Linked DNA regions of Lewinella sp. 4G2. The protein of the gene in region 1 binds, or shares a complex with, the protein of each later gene. Links are inferred from orthologs where the notes say so. Each region holds a gene or a part of one and is shown on either strand. Other genes may lie near its edges. The genes, in order: tsaE and tsaD.

Evidence for each region.
Region 2: the proteins of tsaE (region 1) and tsaD are in contact, whole or in part, in a crystal structure (PDB 6N9A), measured with the Thermotoga maritima proteins. The link is inferred for Lewinella sp. 4G2 from one-to-one orthologs. Residues at the interface, in WP_004082108.1 of Thermotoga maritima: Leu37, Gly38, Lys46, Lys57, Val59, Lys60, Ser61, Thr63, Phe64, Thr65, Leu66, Met67, Val69, Pro71, Tyr82, Arg83, Leu84, Asp86, Asp88, Phe89, Asp93, Ile128, Asp130, Glu131, Arg134; in WP_004082750.1 of Thermotoga maritima: Cys10, Asp11, Arg49, His50, Leu82, Gly84, Gly135, Gly136, Glu154, Thr155, Leu156, Asp157, Asp158, Ser159, Glu162, Asp165, Lys166, Arg169, Leu170, Tyr175, Lys213, Thr214, Leu217, Tyr218, Gln221, Arg222, Asn324.

Annotation. Positions count from the first base shown.
Region 1 is NZ_LVWJ02000014.1:1,067,045-1,077,064, reverse strand. Bases 4,691-7,448 are described here. They hold tsaE (tRNA (adenosine(37)-N6)-threonylcarbamoyltransferase complex ATPase subunit type 1 TsaE), read left to right. Parts: upstream 4,691-5,740; coding sequence 5,741-6,157; downstream 6,158-7,448. Other genes in these bases: A3850_RS05685 (alanine dehydrogenase), read left to right, coding at 6,166-7,413; A3850_RS20125 (hypothetical protein), read left to right, coding at 5,590-5,760; A3850_RS05695 (hypothetical protein), read left to right, coding at 5,038-5,409; A3850_RS20395 (RHS repeat-associated core domain-containing protein), read left to right, coding at 4,691-5,051. Also shown: more of A3850_RS20395, read left to right, coding at 1-4,690; A3850_RS05680 (TRAP transporter large permease), read right to left, coding at 7,910-9,187; A3850_RS05675 (TRAP transporter small permease), read right to left, coding at 9,184-9,681; A3850_RS05670 (TRAP transporter substrate-binding protein), read right to left, coding at 9,681-10,020. UniProt on the Escherichia coli protein: Required for the formation of a threonylcarbamoyl group on adenosine at position 37 (t(6)A37) in tRNAs that read codons beginning with adenine.
Region 2 is NZ_LVWJ02000019.1:404,555-414,688, reverse strand. Bases 2,633-5,504 are described here. They hold tsaD (tRNA (adenosine(37)-N6)-threonylcarbamoyltransferase complex transferase subunit TsaD), read left to right. Parts: upstream 2,633-3,508; coding sequence 3,509-4,501; downstream 4,502-5,504. Other genes in these bases: A3850_RS18695 (DMT family transporter), read left to right, coding at 4,658-5,504; A3850_RS18705 (DUF697 domain-containing protein), read right to left, coding at 2,633-3,281. Also shown: A3850_RS18720 (type IX secretion system membrane protein PorP/SprF), read right to left, coding at 1-1,028; A3850_RS18715 (DUF2480 family protein), read right to left, coding at 1,164-1,679; SMC-Scp complex subunit ScpB, read right to left, coding at 1,805-2,365; more of A3850_RS18705, read right to left, coding at 2,484-2,632; more of A3850_RS18695, read left to right, coding at 5,505-5,530; A3850_RS18690 (alpha-L-rhamnosidase C-terminal domain-containing protein), read left to right, coding at 5,599-7,920; A3850_RS18685 (S8 family peptidase), read left to right, coding at 8,001-10,134.

The DNA.
Region 1 (10,020 bases):
CAGATGACGTAGAAAATGACAGCAGTTTAAAAGGACCTCATGACCCTACTTCTTCTTATCGTAAAAGACTAAAACTTGAGTCAATTCAAGAACAACAATGCGGAACATTCGGCGAAAGAACCAAAGTACCATCGCATATATTTGAATATTACGAAGGTGCACCATATCCTAGCTTATTGAGTAAGGCGATAGATCATTGGGGATTTTACAATAATGTCACTAGTAATGATGCACGATCTGGCTTGCTTCCTAGGGTTGTACCATACATCAATAGCGGTCTAAACCGAAATGTAGGTAATCTAAATTCAGCTTTAACTGGAACTTTAAAAAAACAAATCCTGCCGACTGGAGGGGAAATTAGTTATGTGTACGAACGACACAAAGCAGAAAATTCTGGTAATGATTTTTGGATTAACGATCTTGTAGGAGGTCTTCGTATTAAAGAGATAACTGCCAGTACTAATCAAATTGCTGGGAATTCCACTGTATCACGTTCATTTAAATACCAGAAGCCAAATGGAACTAAGTCAGGTGTCTTATTTAAGTATCCTAATTACAAAATTGATTATAATGTTGTTAGTTCACCGGGGAGTAGCTCATTATTGATCGAGGCTACAGACATAAGATCAAACTTTTATACCTCCCATACAGACTTTGATGGGCGACACATTTGCTACTCGCATGTTGAAGAAATTATTCCAAACTCTGGTTCTATAATTCGTGAATATTATATGGGGGCAATGCCGAATGGTAGCCCGCCAGAAGATCAACTACCACTTCCAACCTTACCGGATTTTGCGAGAGGACAATTAAAGGAAGAAAAATCTTTTAATGAATCAGGGCAACTGATTGCTAGAAAATCTATAGATGGCATCGAGGTAGTATATCCTGGCATTGATAACGCAGGCGCTGTTCTGTCTCTTTTCACTGTTTCTGAAAGTGGAAGCGTGTGTAATGGGGTTATTATTCCGCCCCGAATCTTATTAGGGCCACGTGGATATGGTATTAAAAATGGATTCTTCAAAGTCAACAGTAAAGTTAACGAAATTGATGGCGTTGCCAGTACCACTTCTTACAATTATGAATCCGATGTTTATCCAACATACCCAACCTCCATTTCTACTGAAAACAGTGATGGCAAGACATATCTAAAAAGATATGCTTATCCAGATGCATCTACTGATTCTGCAGCCCTAAAGCTCAAGGAGTTAAATATAATATCAACCTTAGAATCTAGTTTAGAAGTAAATAGCATTATGGTTAGCGGCCAGCAAAGCATATTTAGTCTGGATGCAGGGTTTCCTAGATTATCAAGAGTTAACAAGTATATCGCAACTGAAAGTGATGATGCAGTCTGGTCGGGAAGTTGGGAAGAAGAAGTGAGGATAGAAAACTACAAATACGGCCGTCCACAATTTGTAACATATAAAGGCTGGGATACAATTATATTTGATTGGTACCCCACTGGACTTGTAAAGTCAAAACAGTTTCTTGATTTTAAGGAGGAATACACCTATGTAACAAATTCAAATTTTCTTCTACAGCACATTAATGTTGATAGTTCAAAGATAAGATACAAATACGACGAATTAACAAGATTAGATAGCGTTACGGTCCTGTCTCCCAATGGTGGGATCGAAATAAAAAAGGACATTTCGTATGGCTATCATAGATCAGGAGTTGGAAACCGCGTGACCATTACGGATCAATATGAATTGACGGAAGACGTTGCCGAGCTTTGTGACTTTACAGCACAATCTGTAAGTCAATATTATGATGGCCTCGGGCGACCAAGTCAACAAGTGGATAGGTGGAAAATAAATGATCAGCAAGATCCAGAAAGTTTCAAGAGTTTGATCCAAAATGCAATTGAATACGACGAGGTTGGCAGACCTTATAAAAGATATGAAGCCTTTCCGTCCGATAGTGATTCACGTGCCTACGTCGATCCAACGGGTAATGATTACACATTGGTTGAATATTTTGCGGATCCTCTAGGCCGAGTACAATATACGACTATGCCGCAATGGTCAAGAAAACAGTATCAACACGGCTCAAACATCGATATTATTGAAACTCCACTTAACGATGTTTATCCCGTTAATTCTTTATTCGTAACTAGATTAATAGATGAAGAGGGTAAAATATCTGAGACTTTTGCTGATATTAGAGGACGGATAATTTTACAGCGTAGGCATAAAGGTGCAGATGATTTTGTAGACACCTACAGCACTTATGATCTTAAAGATAGGCTCAAATTTGTTTTCCCAGCTGGTGCATCATCTGCTAGCAATAATTTGTTCTATGGTTACACTTATGATGGCTGGAACAACCTTCTAAGTAAAAAATTCCCAGACCGTCCAATCGAGAATTACTATTATAACCAAAGAGATTTGCTAACCTATACCGAAGGTGAGCTTTATCCTTCCGGCTTAGGGTACTATTCAAATGTTTATGATGGCTATGGTAGAATTACAAAAACAGGTTTTACTAATACAATTAATGCTGAGAATGAATCTCGTGAACAAGACATTACAAATGGAAGTACAACGTCTTTATTTCAATATGGAAATACCAATTTTTTAAAGGACAAGGTAATTTCATCGTCGACTTTTAAGATGGATGGAAGGAACGTTGCAAATCATAGCTATACGACGCTTTATGAGTATGATACTTTTGGAAAGCTAATCAGTAAAAAGTCTAACCATCCATTGAATGACGATCAAAATAGCAGAATAGAAAAATTTGTAACTCACCCTAATGGAATGGTATTATCGTCATCAAACGCTGTTCATACGGATAAGAGATATCATCGTTCCTGGAATTCATCATCCGTTAATCGATCTGGTCGGGTAGTAAGCCAGTCTCACCGTCTTATTGATGGCATTCTAGTAGGCGCTATAGATACAATTGCTGAATATGATTACAACTCTAAAGGAGAACTTAGTACGAAGTTTTTGGGTGGGAAGAAGCAAACGCTACAAAGAGTTGATTACACTTACTTGCCCAATGGATTCTTGAATAGTATAAACGATGTGACCGCACGCGAAGATGACCTTTTCGGACTTAAGCTGCACTATTCAAATGGCGAAATCACTCATTCAAACGGAAATATATTAAAATTAGATCAGTTTGGAAGTGGCGTGTCTAATCTTGTGCAGGATTTCATATATGATAACCTGGACAGGCTCAATTTACATGAAACGAAAATTGATGGTATTGACTACACTGGATCGATCAACTATGACGATAGGGGCAATATTAGTAGTCTGTCACGGGCGGGTGTCTTAGAAGATGGTAGTAATAACTGGGTTGATTTACTAGAATATACTATTCATCAAAATTCAAATAAAGTAGCTTCAATATCTGATGGTACTGGGAATCAGGGTGATAGTGGGTTCAACAACTCTACTTCGGGCTTAGACTACGTTTATGATGAAAACGGAAATGTAACTGTTGATCCGACTAATTCTATTATAGTTGATTATAATTACTTAAACTTGCCATATAGATTTGAAAAATCAAATGGAACAACTGTTGATATCATTTATACCTCGACGGGAGAAAAAATTGGAGAAATCACCTCTAGTATCGATGGACAATCGACTGTCAGGACATATATAGGAGATATGGTTTTTAAAGAAAATCGGCTGGACTATGCACTTCATGCTGAAGGCCGTGTAGCCTCGTCAGGCTTCTACTCTTACGGCTTGCTGCGTGATTGCAATGAAGACAAGGACATACCAGATATTCCAGATTTTCCAGAGATTGAAGAAGATGATTTAAACATCTATAATAATCTTGGGGCATACGAAAATTTTCTTCCTCAAGATCGAAGCGTGTATAGAGGCCGAAAAACGTTGGCTACAGCAAGTGTGCCCATTACGAACCCAACAGCAATAACAGCAGAAAAAACGATTGAACTAAAAAGTGGCTTCTCTTCACAACTAGGCACTACATTCGCTGCGTTTACGGCTAGTTGCCCACAATCTGTCGATTGGATATCTGAATACAATCTCACCGATCAGTTAGGCAATGTAAGAGTTAGATTTGCTGATTGGGATCTAAACGGAAGTATTGAGGAGGAGGAAGTAATTAGTGAACATCATTACTATCCATTTGGGATGGAGATGCGGGGGGCTTGGAATGACAGCCAAACAGGAGTTGACGACAATCGTTATCGGTACAATGGGAAGGAGCTTAATGAAGACCTTGGACTGTATGCGTATGGCTTCCGGTACTACGATCCGGCCATCGGGCGCTTCACAGGCGTGGACCCGATCTCAGATCAGTTTCCACATGTGTCGACTTACAACTATGCTGAGAATGAACCTATCGCAAATATTGACCTGCATGGGCTGCAAAAAGTTAGAGCAGACGACGTTAGAGATTCAAATGGGAATGTAGGCCGACGAAACGTCTCAGCGTCTTATAATCAGAAGGTCATTAACTTATCTTCAAAACAAGGGCATGAAATAAGCGTCGGATTAGGTCGAGTCAAGTCCAGTATCGAGAGCTCATTTAGCGGTAGAGCACCATCTTATGTTCGGACAGACGATTACCAGCTAACAGATAGAAAAGTTACTGTGTCCGTAAAGACAAGGGTTAACCAAACTGTAGTCACGTCTCTGGACGATGTTTCGGACACTGACTTTTTAATGATTGTCGTTGATCAAGTTGTCAATAGTAACGAAGAGAACGTGCAGGGTTGGGGGGAGACTCCAGGCAATGTTACTCTTGTAGAAGCAGGTGAACTTACCGGGGAAAAAGGCGGTGAGTTAGGTGCACATGAGTTTGGTCACAATACAGGAGCTGATCACTCGAGTGATGGTAGCGGGCTAATGGGAGATCATCTAAATGGCAGTATAAGCCTCACGCGTCAACAGATTTTGAAGTTTATCCAGGACTTAGGTGGCACTAAAACACCAAAGGAGTTTGCAAATGGGCGACGCCATAAAACTCATTACAGAACACGTAGTCGTGCAAGAGATTTTTTAAACTCTCATGGGGAGAAGTATGACAGAAAAAAGGCGAAAGATGCTGGTTTTTAAAGGGGCGGACCTCGCCAAGTTCATTATTGTCATTGGGTTGGCATTAGCCATCGGATGTGCAAGCCAATCTCTTGTATATAACGGGGATAATGCTGTATACAAGACTAGCGCATGGAGGTCTGGTAAGGCCACCTTTTACGAGAGGTGTATGTTTTGTCATCAAACCTCAGAAAAAGATAAACAATTTAAACATTTATACAAATTAGAGGATTATCGTCGGCTTGATCGTTTAATCACAACCTTGTATGATGATGATCATATAGAGATAGGTAGCAGGTTCGATTCTTTATCTCTAGATGAAATGAACGAACTACTGCAATTTTTAGCAACACCGAAACGATATGATACCGCCCAATGAAAAACTATCCTCAGGCCGCAAGGCTTGACGGGTAGCGCCAATTGGGCGCACCCTATCTTAATCCACCCAGAAATACGGCGCCCGCAGAGAACCAGACGTCTCCTGACCACCCCGAAATTTTCGGAGACGACGACGGCAACTAAAATCATCACAACCCAAAAACACCACATCCCCTATCCGTTGGCTAACGACCAACTGGATACCCCCATCGTCACCTCTGCTAATTTCACCAACCCCACCCAAACGCCTACTGTCCCAAGCAAAACTTTTACCTCCCTCAACCCTACCTTCGCGCCCATCCCCCAAAACCCCGCACCCGCGGCAGCGCCCCATGCAGTACACGCTGAATGACCTCCCCACCATCGCCAAAAGCCTGCTCGATCGGTACCCGGCCGGGACCATCTACACCCTGGAGGGGAACCTCGGGGCGGGCAAGACAACCCTGGTGGCGGAAATGGCGCGGCAACTGGGGGTGACGGAGCCGACCTCGAGCCCCACCTTCAGCATCGTGAACGAATACGCCGCCGCCGACGGGCCGATCTACCACCTGGATGCCTACCGCTTGGGGGACGTGGAGGAAGCCCTGGCCGCCGGTATCGAGGAAACGGTGCACGCGGACGCCGTGGCGATCTTCATCGAATGGCCGGCCGTGTTAGAACCTCTCCTGCCTCCGGGCGTTGTCCACTTACGCCTGGAGCACGCGGCGGACGGACAGTCGCGCACGCTCACCATCACGACCGACCAGTAACCGCCAGCATGAGCAGCACCGATAAAGCGCCGGACCGCCCCAAAGTCTCCCTCCCCGACGAACTGACGGGCGGCTACGGGCAAACCCAAACCGAAACCCTGGCCGTGGAAACGAAACGGGAGGCGCTCTTCATCGGTATCCCAAAAGAAATTACGCTGCAGGAACGCCGCGTCGCCCTCGTACCCAGCGGCGTGAACCGGTTGACGAGCCGGGGGCACCGCGTCCTCGTTCAGACCGGCGCCGGCACGGCGAGCAACTTTACCGACCACCACTACAGCGAAGAAGGTGGCGAAATTGCCCACTCCGCCCGCGAGGTCTACACCAAGGCGAAGGTGATCCTGAAAGTAGCGCCGCCCACCCTCGAGGAGATCGACATGATGCAACCGGGGACGGTCCTGATCTCCCCCCTCCAGCTACCGATCATCTCGGCGGAGTACCTCTACCGCCTTAAGGCCAAGCGCATCATCGCCATCGCGATGGAGTACCTGCAGGACGACAGTGGTTGCTACCCGATCGTCCGCATCATGAGCGAAATGGCGGGCATCACGGCCGTACAGATGGCGGCCGAACTGCTGAGTGGCAAGGGCGATGGACCCGGCGTCCTCCTCGGCGGCGTCTCCGGCGTACCGAGCGCAAAAATCGTGATCCTCGGCGGCGGCGTCGTGGCCGAATACGCGACCCGCACCGCCCTCGGCATGGGTGCCGAAGTAAAGATCTTCGACGATAACATCCACAAACTGATGCGCCTACAGAATAGCGTGGGTCGCCAACTCTACACGAGCGCCTTCAACCCGACTTACCTGCGGCGGGAGCTCCTCACGGCCGAAGTCGCCATCGGTGCCATCCACGCTGAGGACGGGCGCACGCCGGTGGTCGTCAGTGAAGACATGGTCCGTGCCATGCGCCCCGGCTCGGTCATCATAGACGTGAGCATCGACCAGGGCGGCTGCTTCGCCACCAGCAAACTGACGAGCATGGACCGCCCGACGTTCGTCCGCCACGACGTTACCCATTGCTGCATCCCCAACATCGCCAGCCGCGTGGGCCGCACGGCGAGCATCGCGGTGAGTAACCTGATCGTCCCCATGCTCCTCAAAGCGGATGGCGCCGCTTCCATCGAGGAGTACATCATGCACAACAAGGGCATGCGCCACGGCGTGTACACCTTCAAAGGCTGCCTGACGAATAGCTATTTGGGCAGGCGGTTTGAGATGCGGTCGACGGATATTGGGTTGTTGATGACTTCTAGTATGTGAGGACGTTAGACTTTAGATTTTAGATTTTGGACGTAAGAGTGGTGGGTTGGGAGATTAGTGTTTGTTCTAGTGCTCATCTACGGTTTAAGATCGGGACCGGAGGTCCCAAACCGGTGTTGGAGGCCATCAAACAAGTAGAGTGGGCCACCTGACGGTGTGCCACCGCTACGCAGGCCGGCCCTTCGGGGCGGGCAGTCACGCAGCGCCGCAGGCCTCCCCAACCTCTCCCGCTCCTGCGAAAATCCGCCGATAGCCTCTAGTTCTCCCAATCTCTATTTCTCCTGCGAACAAATGCCACACAAGCAAGCGCCGCAGGCCTCCCCAACCTCTCCCGCTCCTGCGAAAATCCGCCGATAGCCTCTAGTTCTCCCAATCTCTACTTCTCCTGCGAATAAATGCCACACAAGCAAGCGCCGCAGGCCTCCCCAACCTCTCCATCCCCTGCGAAACAAACCGCCGGAAGCACACCACGCGCCCAGAAGCCACGCCTCCAACCTTACTCCCCCAAAAACAACTCCGGCAAAAACAAAGAAATCCCCGGAAACAACGTCACCAACGCCAGCACCACCAGGCTCACCAGCAAGAACGGGAAACCCGCCCGACTCACCGCCCCAATCGATACCTTCCCAATACCCGCCGCCACGAACAAGCACACGCCCAGCGGCGGCGTCGTCAAGCCAATCATCAGGTTGAGGAGGGCGATGACGGAGAAGTGGATCGGATCAATCCCCACCGCCAGGGCCACCTTTAATAAAATGGGGAAGAGGATGAGCAGCGCCGCAATCGTCTCCATAAACGTACCCACGAAAATCAGCAGCAGGTTAATGAGCAGCAGTACCACGTAAGGGTTATCCGTAAACGACAGGATCTGCCCCGACACCACCTGCGGTAATTGCTCAGTAATGAGGATATACCCGAACAGGTTAGCGAAACCGATGAGCACCATTAACGAGGCGGAGGTCTTCATCGAATCCAGGAACACCACGAAGGCGCGGCGGAAAGTGAGTTTGCGGTACACGAATACCCCCACCACCAAAGCGTACAGCACGGCGACGATCGAGGCCTCCGTCGGGGTAAACAGGCCACCGATGATGCCGTAGAGGATGATGACCGTCAGCAGCAAGGCCCAGAAGGTATCGATGAAGCCACGGCCGACTTCGGCGAGGGAACTTCGTTCGTGTTTCGGGTACTGGCGCTTGCGGGAGATGTAATAGGTATAGCCCAGCAAACTCACGCCCAGCAGGAAACCGGGGATGGCCCCCGCCAGAAAGAGTTTCCCGACGGAAAGGCCCGTCAGCGTCGCCGCAATGATCATCGATACGCTCGGTGGGATGATCGGCCCCACGGTGGAGGAAGCCGCCGTCACCGCGCAGGCAAAATCCGCGTCGTACCCCTCCCGTTTCATGGCCGGGATCATCACCGAACCGATGCTGGCCGTATCGGAAATGGCCGTCCCGGAAATCCCGGCAAAGAGCATGGAAGCGGCAATGTTGGCCAGCGCCAGCCCACCGCGGATGTGCCCCACGAGGTGGTTACAAAAAGCGATGATCTTCTCCGTAAGCCCGCCACTGTTCATCAGGTTACCGGCCATGATGAAGCCGGGGATGCTCAGCAGTACGAACACGTCGATCCCGGAGTACATCTTCATCGGCATCACGATGAGCGGCGTGCCCGTCGCGATTAGGTACAACAGGCAGGAAAGCCCGAGCGAAAAAGCGATCGGGAAACGCAGCAGGATGCAGACGGCGAAGGTGAGGAGTAACACTAAGATCATGGCGTCCGCTTTGTGGCCTCCACCGCCCGGGGCCGCCTACCAATTGTCCGGACGAGCCGGTCTACCGCAAAAATGAGGACGGAGAGGCCCAGGACGAGCATCCCCACGAACGGGATGGCCATCGGAAACTTCAGGCTCGGCGAGCTTTCCGCCCAGCCCATCCAGGTGAAGGCGGCGGCGTACACCGTGAAGAGGGCGAAGAGCACGACCGTCAGGGCATCGATCAACAAGGCCAGACGGTGCTGCCAGCGCGGGCTCATCCGTTGAAAGAAGAAGTCGAATTGCACGTACTCCCCACTCCGCAGCGCCGGACCGGCCGCGCACCCGATGGCCAACACAAAGAAGACTCGGGCGGCCTCTTCCGTCCAGGACGGCGCCGTCGGCAAAAACAGGCGCGCAAAGATCTGCACCAGGATGGCAGCGACGAAGCCAACGGTGCTGAAGAGGGTAGCCCACTTCAGCAGCGTCCCGATAATTTTGACGAAGGACCTCATTACAGTGTGTCTTTCAGCGAACGGTAAACGGCCTGCATCTCCGGCGAGAGGGTATTGTAGATAGCCAGGCCGTGCTTTTGTTTGAAGGCTTCGCGGTCCACCTCCACGAAGGTCATCCCCTTGGCTTCCAGTTCGGCGCGGACGAGGGCGTCGTTCTTCAGGAACAACTTCCGCTCGTAGGTCTGCATCTCGGCGGCGCACTCCAGGAAGATCTCTTGCAGATCCGCCGGCATGGCCTGGAATTGCTTTTCGCCGATCACGGGGTAGGTCCAACCGAATACGTGGCTCGTCAGGTTCAGGTAGTCCTGCACTTCGTAGATGGCGAGCATCTTCGTCAGT
Region 2 (10,134 bases), on another replicon or contig:
CTGATGGCCGTCTTGATCTGTTCAAAGTCTAACCCGAACAGTAATTGAGCCGCATCGCCCGTCCGGTAACCCACGCCGAGGCGAAGGTCCAGGTCCTTACGCAAATTCCGCTGCCCCCAAACCTGGGCACTCACGAAACTGGACCGGCTGGATTGCAGGAAGACGGCCGTCGGCTGGAGGCGCCACTTCTCGCTCATCTCCAGGTCCAAGCGCGCGTGGGCGTGGATGGCCGGTTTGCGTTCCCTTAGCTCCCGCGGTCCATTGCCGGGGTTAATCGGGTTCATCCCCATCGAATCAGGCGGGTTGGTGACGCCTTCCCGCATGAAAATGGGCCGCCGCTCGGGGCTGGTCAGGTGGAGCATGGTGACGCCACCTTCAAAGACGTTTTCCTTCTTCTTATCGAGGAGGAGCTTCAGCTTGAGGCCAACGTTGAGATCATTAACGCTGCGGTTGTTGTTGCCCTGGCCGCTGCCGCCGCTGCCCATATTGTTACCAGTCGGCTGGAACTCGTTGAAACCCTCCGTTTGGAAGCCGGGTGCACTGGCGATGTTACCCTCCTGATCGAGGACGCCCGCAAATTCCCCGCCGTAGGAAATGGAACCGTACTGGGCGCCGAGCGTCAGGATGTTGGTCCGCTTCTTATCCAGACTCAAATGATAGGCCGCACTGAAACCAAAGAAGTTCTCGGTGATGTCCGCGTTGACGGGGCTCTCATCCGTATCATTCATCCCGTTAAAGGGTTGCTTACTGTTCACCAGGCTTAGTCCTACACCAATCCAGTCCTGCTTACGCAGCGCGAATGGTAATGGCGCATCCAAATAGGCCGTCGGTGACTGAATTCCGTTGATGCTGTACCATTGCCCGCGGTAGATCCCACCCACTCGCACGGAACCTGCGAAAGCGCCCGTATTAGCGGCGTTCAGCCAGAGTGGCGCCATGTCGTGGAGGGTGTAAAGATTGTCCTGCGCGCGCAGGCCGGTGGCGAAAACCAGGGCAAAACAGAAGGGCAATAAGCGGTGTAAACGCATAAAGGAGCGGGTTAAGGGATCATGGCCACCCACCAGAAAACCGGCGCGGCGAACGGCAAGATACTACTTAACTATGAGTATAAAGGACGCGCCCGGGCCTCGGTGGGCCACCCTAAGCAGCGCAAAAACGACCCGCTACTTCTTCCGCGGCTTTTTGAAAACGGGGACGGTCGAACACGGCTCCCCGAACATCAACGATTTCACGTGGGGTTGCAGGTGTTTGGTGACGTCCAGGTAGGCCGAAGCCGGCACCGCCCGGTCGCCACACCCCTTAATAACGACCCGCTTATCGGCAAAGTCGGCGACATTTAATTGCTGGATTACCCCCCGGAAATGCTGCCGTAAGTACGCCTCTTCGGTGCCCTGGTAAATATCCGCCGCAAAGGGCGCCGCAGCAGCCGCCACCAGCATGTAGGCCCAGTTGGGGATGATGGCATCCGCCGAACAAAAGACCAACAAGGTCTTCCCGGCGTACTGGCTGAAGTCGTGCTCCTTCACCGCCGCCCGAAAATCCTTCTCCTTCAGGATGAGCCCCATAAAGAGATAGTCCTTGAGGTCAAACGTGGCAAAGCCGGCGGTGGGCCAGTATTCCTCCAGCTTGAGGGTGATGAGACCGGAGGCGGCGACGCGGTTGGTGAGGGTTTCGGCCATGGGGTGGGGCGTTTTGGAGGAAACGGTATGGTTGGCCTGTGGGTTGAGTTGTTGGTCGGGTAGTACTTAGTCGGGTAGTGCCTGACTACGATACTACCCGACTACCCGACTACCCAACTACCCAACTATTCCACTACCTCCCCAATCTCACTCTCCGGCATCGAAAAGTCCTTCGGCGTCGGCAAATCCGCAATGGACTTGATGCCGAAGTAATCCAAAAACCGGTTCGTAACGCCATAGAGCAGTGGCTTCCCGACGGAATCGGCACGGCCAAGGATGGTGATGAGCTCTTTCTCCAGCAGTTTCTGCACGGCATAATCGCAACTCACCCCCCGGATCTTTTCTAATTCGGATTTGGTGACGGGCTGCTTGTAAGCAATGATGCTCAAGGATTCCAGCGCGGAACGGCTCAACTTCTTCTTGCTCTGCATCCGCAGGTGGGTACCGATCGTTTCGTGGTAGGCACCTTTGGACATGAAGCGGTAACCACCCGCTACCTCCACGATTTCAAAACTGTGGGCGTCGGAATCGTAGCGTTTGGCCAACTCGTCGAGGGCTTCCAGCATCACCTTCTGCGCGAAGCGGACGCCGAAGTTTTCGGTCAGGACGTCCTGCAATTCCTCCAGCGAAATCGGGGCGGGGGCGGCAAAGATGAGGGACTCGATGTGTTGGGCGAGGTACTGCATCGCGCAAAGATAGTTTCGAGTAGCAAGTTGCAAGTTGCAAGTGTCGAGTTCTCGCAACTCGCGACTCGATACTTGCAACTTATATACTCGCTACTTGCAACTCGAAACTCGCAACTTCCTAACTCAAGATCCGCTTCTTCATCACCTGGAATTCCTCTTCCGTAATGATGTTCTGCGCCTTCATCTCCGCCAGTTCCTTGATCTTCCGGATGGCCTCATCATTGATGGGCGCGGGACCGGGGGCGGTTGGGTCTTCCACCAGTGTGGTGGCTGCGGTAGCCTGGGGCGCGTCCGTACCGGCGAAGGTGGGGGCGTGAGGGTCGGGAACGGCCGTTTGCGTCGGGGGTGGGGTAGGGTTGGTGCCCGGCGTGGGGGGAGGCGTAGCCGTAGCGGTGGCTTCTTCTTCCTTCCAGTCCTTGGCTACTTTTTTGCCTTTCTCGAAGCTCTCTTTGTAAAGCTTCTTTAAGCGGTCGGTATCAAAATCCAGGAAGGTACCACCGTGGGCAAAGTGCTGCTTGAAGACCTCACCCAAAGCGTAAGTACTCGCGCCGTTAATGATGGCCGTAGTAATGCCACCAACGACGGTGCCAATGCCAGGAATCACCTTGATCAGGCTTCGCGCGCCGGCTCTCGCCATCGTGGAAGTCGTCAGGGAAGAGACGATCGCCTTACCCTGGGTTTCCGCAAAGTCAATATCGTATACCCGGCAGAGTTGGCGGATCATGTCGAGCTGCAGGGCTGAGACGGCAAACACGTCCGCAATTGGAAGGGGGATGATGTAACTGGCCCCCATGCTCCAGATCACGTGGTTTCGGATGACAGTTTCGGCGTGGCGGTTCTTGTCCGTATTGCTGTTCGGATTCATGATCGAGTCTTTTAGCTGTTGCTTGACGTACTTGGTGATTTTCTTGCGCATACAGAGTAGTAACGCGCAGCGGGGAAGTGAGGTTATTTGGGAGGGTGTAAAATGCCTGGTTTATCTACGAACTACCCAATTCATTAGACGAAGGCTGCGCGTTAGAGTCTATAGTCTGTAGTCTATAGTGGCCCCGACTAAAGACTACAGACTACAGACTACAGACTACAGACTACAGACTACAGACTACAGACTGTAGACTACAGACTATAAACTACCTTCGCCACATGCCCACTATCCTAGCCCTCGAATCCAGCTGCGACGATACTTCCGCGGCCATTGTCCGTGATGGGGAAGTGCTATCCAACGTCACCGCTACCCAGGCCATTCACGTGGAGTACGGGGGGGTGGTGCCGGAGCACGCCAGCCGCGCTCACCAGCGGAACATCGTGCCTACGGTGGCCGTCGCCCTCGAACGGGCTGGCGTTACTCCCGATTTGGTAGATGCAGTCGCCTTCACCCGGGGCCCCGGACTGATCGGTTCCCTCATGGTCGGCGTCAGTTTTGCGAAGGCCTTTGCCTTGGCGCGGGACCTGCCTCTCATCGAGGTGGACCACATGAAAGCTCACGTCCTGGCTCACTTTGCGGAGGACCCCAAGCCGGCCTTCCCCTTTTTGTGCCTGACGGTTTCCGGAGGACATACCCAATTAGTGGTCGTACGGTCGGCCATGGACCAGGAGGTCATTGGCCGGACGGTCGACGATGCCGCCGGGGAGGCCTTTGATAAGACGGGAAAGATGCTGGGCCTCGACTATCCCGCCGGCCCCCAGATCGATAAACTGGCCGGGGAGGGGGAACCTTCCATCCCCTTCGCCGAGCCCGATCCCGGAGGGTTGGACTTTTCCTTCAGCGGCCTCAAAACCAGCGTGCTGTACACGTTGCAAAAGAAATTGAAGACTGATCCCCAGTTCGTGAAGGAAAACCTGCCCGATATCTGTGCTTCCATCCAGCACGTCATCGTGTCCGTTCTGTTGCGGAAGGTCCAGCTTGCCGTGGCCCAAACGGGTTTGACGCGCGTAGCCCTGGCCGGGGGCGTCAGTGCCAATAGTGCCCTCCGCCAAGGCCTCACCGAGCTCGGGGAACGGGAAGGGTGGGAGACCTTCGTCCCCGCCATCCAGTACTGCACCGATAACGCGGCGATGATCGGCGTTACGGCGACCTTTAAATATGCTGCCGGGGAATTTGTCGGGCACGAGGTGGCGCCAAGTGCGCGTTTGTAGGCAGTTCCCCAACTCCTCGAAGCCACTTTTGGCCCTGCTTTTCTTTTTTGATCTTTGCGTTGCTCCTTGGCGGTTCCCCGTGGGAGTGCACTTTGATTATTTATTCAATTAGGCCCCATCAAATCCACTCCTCCCAACGTCACCAACGCCTACGCGATGTTGCACCTGGCCGTCCTACTCTGGGGGGCGACCGGTATTATCGGAGACATCATTAACCTTTCGGCGCTGACGCTGGTGTGGTGGAGGGTACTGATTACTTCCGTTGCCCTGGCTCCTTTCGTAGGAGTCGCCAACCTGGTGCGTGACCTCGGTCGAAAGCAGGTGCTGATATTCACGGGTTTGGGGGTCCTGGTGGTCTTGCACTGGGTGACGTTCTACGGAGCCATAAAACTGGCCAACGCTTCCGTCGGACTCATCTGCCTGGCGACGACTTCCCTGTTCTCCAGCCTCGTTGAACCGTGGATCGTGAGGCGGAAATTCAACTGGTACGAAACATCCGTCGGCCTCCTCATCCTGCCGGGCATCTACCTGATCGCCGACGGGGTGGACCCATCAATGACCACCGGCGTGATCGTCGGGCTGGTTTCGGCCCTACTCGTGGCGGTCTTCACCTCCTACAATAAGAAGTACGTCGAACGCGCCGAACCGCTACAAATCGTCTTCCTTGAATTGGGAGCGGGGACGCTCTTCCTCACCCCCCTCTTACCCTTCTACGGCGGGCAGTTCTGGCCTTCCGCTACGGACTGGTTTTGGCTGGTGGCCCTCGCCCTGCTCTGCACCATTTTTACCAATTGGTTATTCCTCAAGGCCCTCCGTTCCCTTTCCGCCTTCGCGGCCAACCTGACGGTCAACCTGGAGGCAGTGTACGGGATCCTGCTGGCCTACTTCCTGTTGAACGATGCCGAAGAGTTGGAGCCCACCTTCTACGTCGGTACCGCCATTATCATCGTGGCCGTCTTCGGCTACGCGGCGGTCAAACGGATGTTGCGTCCCCCGCCACCGGAAGATTTGCCACTGGATCAGTTTTGACGGAGACCACGGGCAGTAGCCCTACCGTTCTACGCCTTCCTACCCCGCCAATCGCTTACATTAGGGCCATGCGTTTACTTTTCCTCTTTGGCTGCTTGCTGAGTTTCCTTCCATCCCTGACCGCCCAGACGTGGATCGCCGCCCGGGCCGCGGAGGATTCGCCAAATCTGTGGCAGGCCTTTCGCCACGACTTCAGCGTCAGTGCGGCGGAAATGGCGGAGTACCCCATTAAAATTGCGGCGGATTCCAAGTACTGGTTGTACGTCAACGGTAAACTCGTCGTCCGGGAGGGAGGCCTTAAGCGGGGGCCCTACCTTAATGCGTATTACGTTGATACTTTCGATTTAGCCGCCCATTTGTTGGAGGGGGAGAATACCATTGGGATTCTGCTGTGGTACTTCGGGAAGCAGAGCTTTTCCCATCAGTCCAGCGGCTTCCCCGGTTTTTGGTTGGACGGGCCATCCGCCATTCAGTCGTCGGCGGAGTGGCGGGGGATCATCCACCCGGCTTTCGGGGAGACGGGGCCACCGCGGCCCAATTACCGGCTGCCGGAATCCAACATCGCTTTCGACGCGACGAAGTACGACGACTTCTGGAAGGTTCCGGATTATGACGACTCTGCCTGGCCGCGGGTCCGGAGTTTGGAGGTCCACCCCTTTCCCCCGGCTGAACGGCCCTTCCCACTTACTTCGCACCAGCGTCAGCGCCAAATTGAACTGCCCGGCCACCGGGGCGAAACCCGACCGATCGCCCAGTGGAAGAATGGCCCGCTAGCCCAGTACAAAACGCCTTACCAACGTGGCGCCACGCAGACCTTCGATACCCTGAAACTGGCCCTACCTTACAATGCCCAGGTGACGCCCTACTTCCGCATCAAGGCCCCGGAAGCGGGCCTCCGTCTGGAAATCCTGACCGATAACTACCGCGGTGGCGGCCCGCCGAACGTGCGAACGGTGTACTACACGAAGGCTGGCGTACAGAGTTTCGAAACCCCGGGCTGGATGAACGGCCACGAGGTTTGGTACGTCCTCCCGGCCGGCATCGAGGTGTTCGACCTGGCCTACAGGGAGAGCGGATTCGCTACCGAATTCACGCCACTATTTAAGAGCAGTGACGCCGATCTCGACCTGCTCTGGAAGAAGGCCCAACGCACGCTCTACCTGACGATGCGGGATACCTACATGGATTGCCCCGACCGCGAACGCGCCCAGTGGTGGGGCGACGTCGTGAACGAACTCGGCGAAACCGTATACGCGCTGGACCGCCGGAGTGACGACCTCACCCGCAAGGCCATCCGCGAACTCATGCACTGGCAACGGAAGGATTCGACGATCTACAGCCCCGTCCCGGCCGGAAGTTGGGACCAGGAACTCCCCATGCAAATGCTCGCCAGCGTGAGCCACTACGGCATCTGGCACTACTACCACAATACGGGCGACCGCGACCTCATCTCCGAAGTGTACCCCGCCGTGAAACGCTACCTCGCCGTCTGGAAAACCCAGCCCGACGGCCTCGTCGTCCGCCGCAAGGGGGGCTGGACCTGGGGCGACTGGGGGAATAATAAGGATATGCCCATCCTCTTCAACGCCTGGTACTACCTTGCACTACGCGGCCTGGAGCAAATGGCTACCCTGGAGAACGACGCCACCACCGCCAGCGAAGCACGGACGAAAATGGAGCAGCTCAAAGCGGCCTTCAACCGGACCTACTGGAACGGGAGCAGCTACCGCAGCGCCGATTATAAAGGAGAAACCGATGAACGCGGACACGCCCTGGCTGTCGTCTCCGGCCTCGCCGATCCGACCAAGTATCCCGCCATCCTACAGGTTTTCCGCGAACAGGAACACGCCAGCCCCTACATGGAAAAGTACGTCCTCGAAGCCCTCTGCAAAATGGGGGAGGAGGAGTACGCCATCACCCGGATGAAAAAGCGCTTCCGCAAAATGATCGACAGCGAATACACAACCCTGTTCGAAGGGTGGGGCATTGGAAAAGAAGGTTACGGCGGTGGCACCTACAACCACGCCTGGAGCGGTGGCGCCCTCACGATCATGAACAAATACCTGGCCGGCGCCGTGGCCACCAGCCCGGGCTGGGCGACTTACCGGCTGCAACCCGGTGGCTTCCCGACGTTGAAGAATGCCGCGACCACCTTCGAATCGCCCCGCGGCCCGGTAGCGGTGAGCTGGGAATGGACCGGTGAAGAACTACGCCTCACCCACGAAGCGGCCTTCGACGTCCCGTACGTAGACATCCTGCTGCCGACAGATTTGGAGGCGCGCGGAAGTAATAAAGCCGGCCAGCGCATCGCTTTCACCCGGCAGGGTACGTTGGACGGGAAGCAAATTTGGCGCACCGAAGCCACCAACTTCACTTGCGTGGCCCGATAATTTATGGCGGGGTGCGTGCGGGCCCGACAGTTTTTCCCGGGCCAAAGTCTTACTTTGCGAGCACCCTATTATATCCACACATGTTCAAACATTTCCTCACCCCGCTGCTGCTTTTCTGTTGCCTCGCCAGCCTGAGCGCGCAGCGTATCGATCACGTGCCCGGCCAACTCATCGTCCAGTTGGGCGCTGACGTAGATGCCAGGAAATGGATGAAGGACTACCCCGGACCCGGGACGCCCCGCCGGCTCGGACGGACGACCCCGATCCTGGTGATCGACTTCGACCACGATGCGGTGGGGGAAAAAAACCTACTAAGAGAACTCTACGCGGACTCCAAAGTCAGGCTCGTACAGTACAACCACCCGGTAACGTTCCGCCGCCAACCGAATGACTTGCGGTACGACGATCAGTGGTCCTTCAACAACACCGGCCAACTCAACGGTCCGCTCGGGGCCGACATCAACGTAGAGCCCGCCTGGGACGTCACCACCGGCGGCGTAACCGAGAACGGAGATACCATCGTAGTGGCCGTCATTGACGACGGGGCGGATCTGGACCACGAAGATCTCGTAGCAAATCTGTGGCGCAACCGCGCGGAGATCCCCGACAACGGTATCGACGACGATGGAAACGGTTACGTCGACGACATCTTCGGTTTCGATACGGCCAATAACGACGGCAACCCGGAAACCAACTCCAACCACGGTACGCCAGTCGCCGGCATCATCGGCGCCCGCGGGAACAATGGCCTGGGCGTAGCGGGCATTAATTGGGAAACCAAGTTGATGATCATCCGCAACGACTTCTTTGCCTCCGAAGTAGAAGTGATCCAGGCCTACAGCTACGTGCTGGACCAGCGACGGCTCTACAAAACTTCCAACGGAACGAAAGGTGCTTACGTCGTCGTCACCAACGCCAGCTGGGGCCGTAATTACGGTGACCCCGCCGATAGCCCCATTTGGTGCTCCCTCTACGATGAATTAGGAGAAGCGGGTATCCTCAACACCGGCGCCGTCGCCAACCTGGAGATTGACGTTGAGCGGGACGGCGACCTACCCACCCGCTGTACTTCCGATTACCTCATCGGCGTGACGAGCCTGAACACGAACGGTCAGAAGCCTACGGGCCGCGGCTTCGGCGCTACCTCCGTGGATCTCGGCGCCCACGCTGAGCAAGTCCTGACGACCGAATCGGGCAACGGTTACGGACGCTTTGGGGGGACTTCCTCGGCTACGCCTCACGTCGCCGGAGCGGCCGCGCTGCTGTACGCCGCACCCTGCGCTGCTTTCGCCGAATTACTGGAAGCGGACCCCGCCGCCGCCGCGCTGTACGTCCGGCAGATCCTGCTGGAAACCACCGCCGCCAACTCATCGCTGGCGGGGCGGACGAGCACGGGTGGCCAACTGGACGTGGGAGCCGCCATGGCCCGGCTGATGAGTGACTGCGACGCCTGTTTTGCGCCCACCGGTTTTAGTGTTACGCCCCAGGCCGGGTCCGCCACCGCGCTCGAGGTCAACTACAACGCGATCGCCAGTATCGATGCCACGGAACTCCGCTACCGGGAAGTAGGGGCAAGTGATTGGATCGACCTGGGTAGCCCTGCGTTACCCCTTCAAATAGATGACTTGGGAACCTGCGTCGCCTACGAATTTGAATTGCGGGCGTCCTGTGGCGGTACCGACCTTCCCGTGCAAACCCTGACCGCGAGTACGGACGGCTGCTGCGTCATCCCCGCCGACTTCAGCGTAGCGGCCGGTAACAACCTGACCTTCCGGGCTACCTGGACGCCTAATCTCGCGGGTGAATTTTACCGCGTCCGCTACCGCCAGGCGGGTACGGAGAACTGGCTGACGCGTAGCTCCCGCAACGATAATGTCATCATTGCTGGCGGGATACTTCCCTGCACAGCCTACGAATTTGAGTTCCGAACGGACTGTGATACGGCGCGAACGGAGTTTGGGGCTGGTCTCACCGTCCTCAGCTTGGGGTGTGGTGCTTGCCTCGAAGAGAGCTACTGCCGCCCGAATGCGATCGACAACGCGGCGGACTGGATCGAGGCCGTCAATCTGGCTAACCTGGAAATTGTCGTTTCTGGCGCCCAGCAGGGAGCCTACGGCGACTTCACCGGTGCGGATGAAGTAACGTGGCACCGCGGTGGGACTTACCCCGTCACCCTTACGCCTGGAACCACCGACCCGCGCGCCCAGGAGGTCT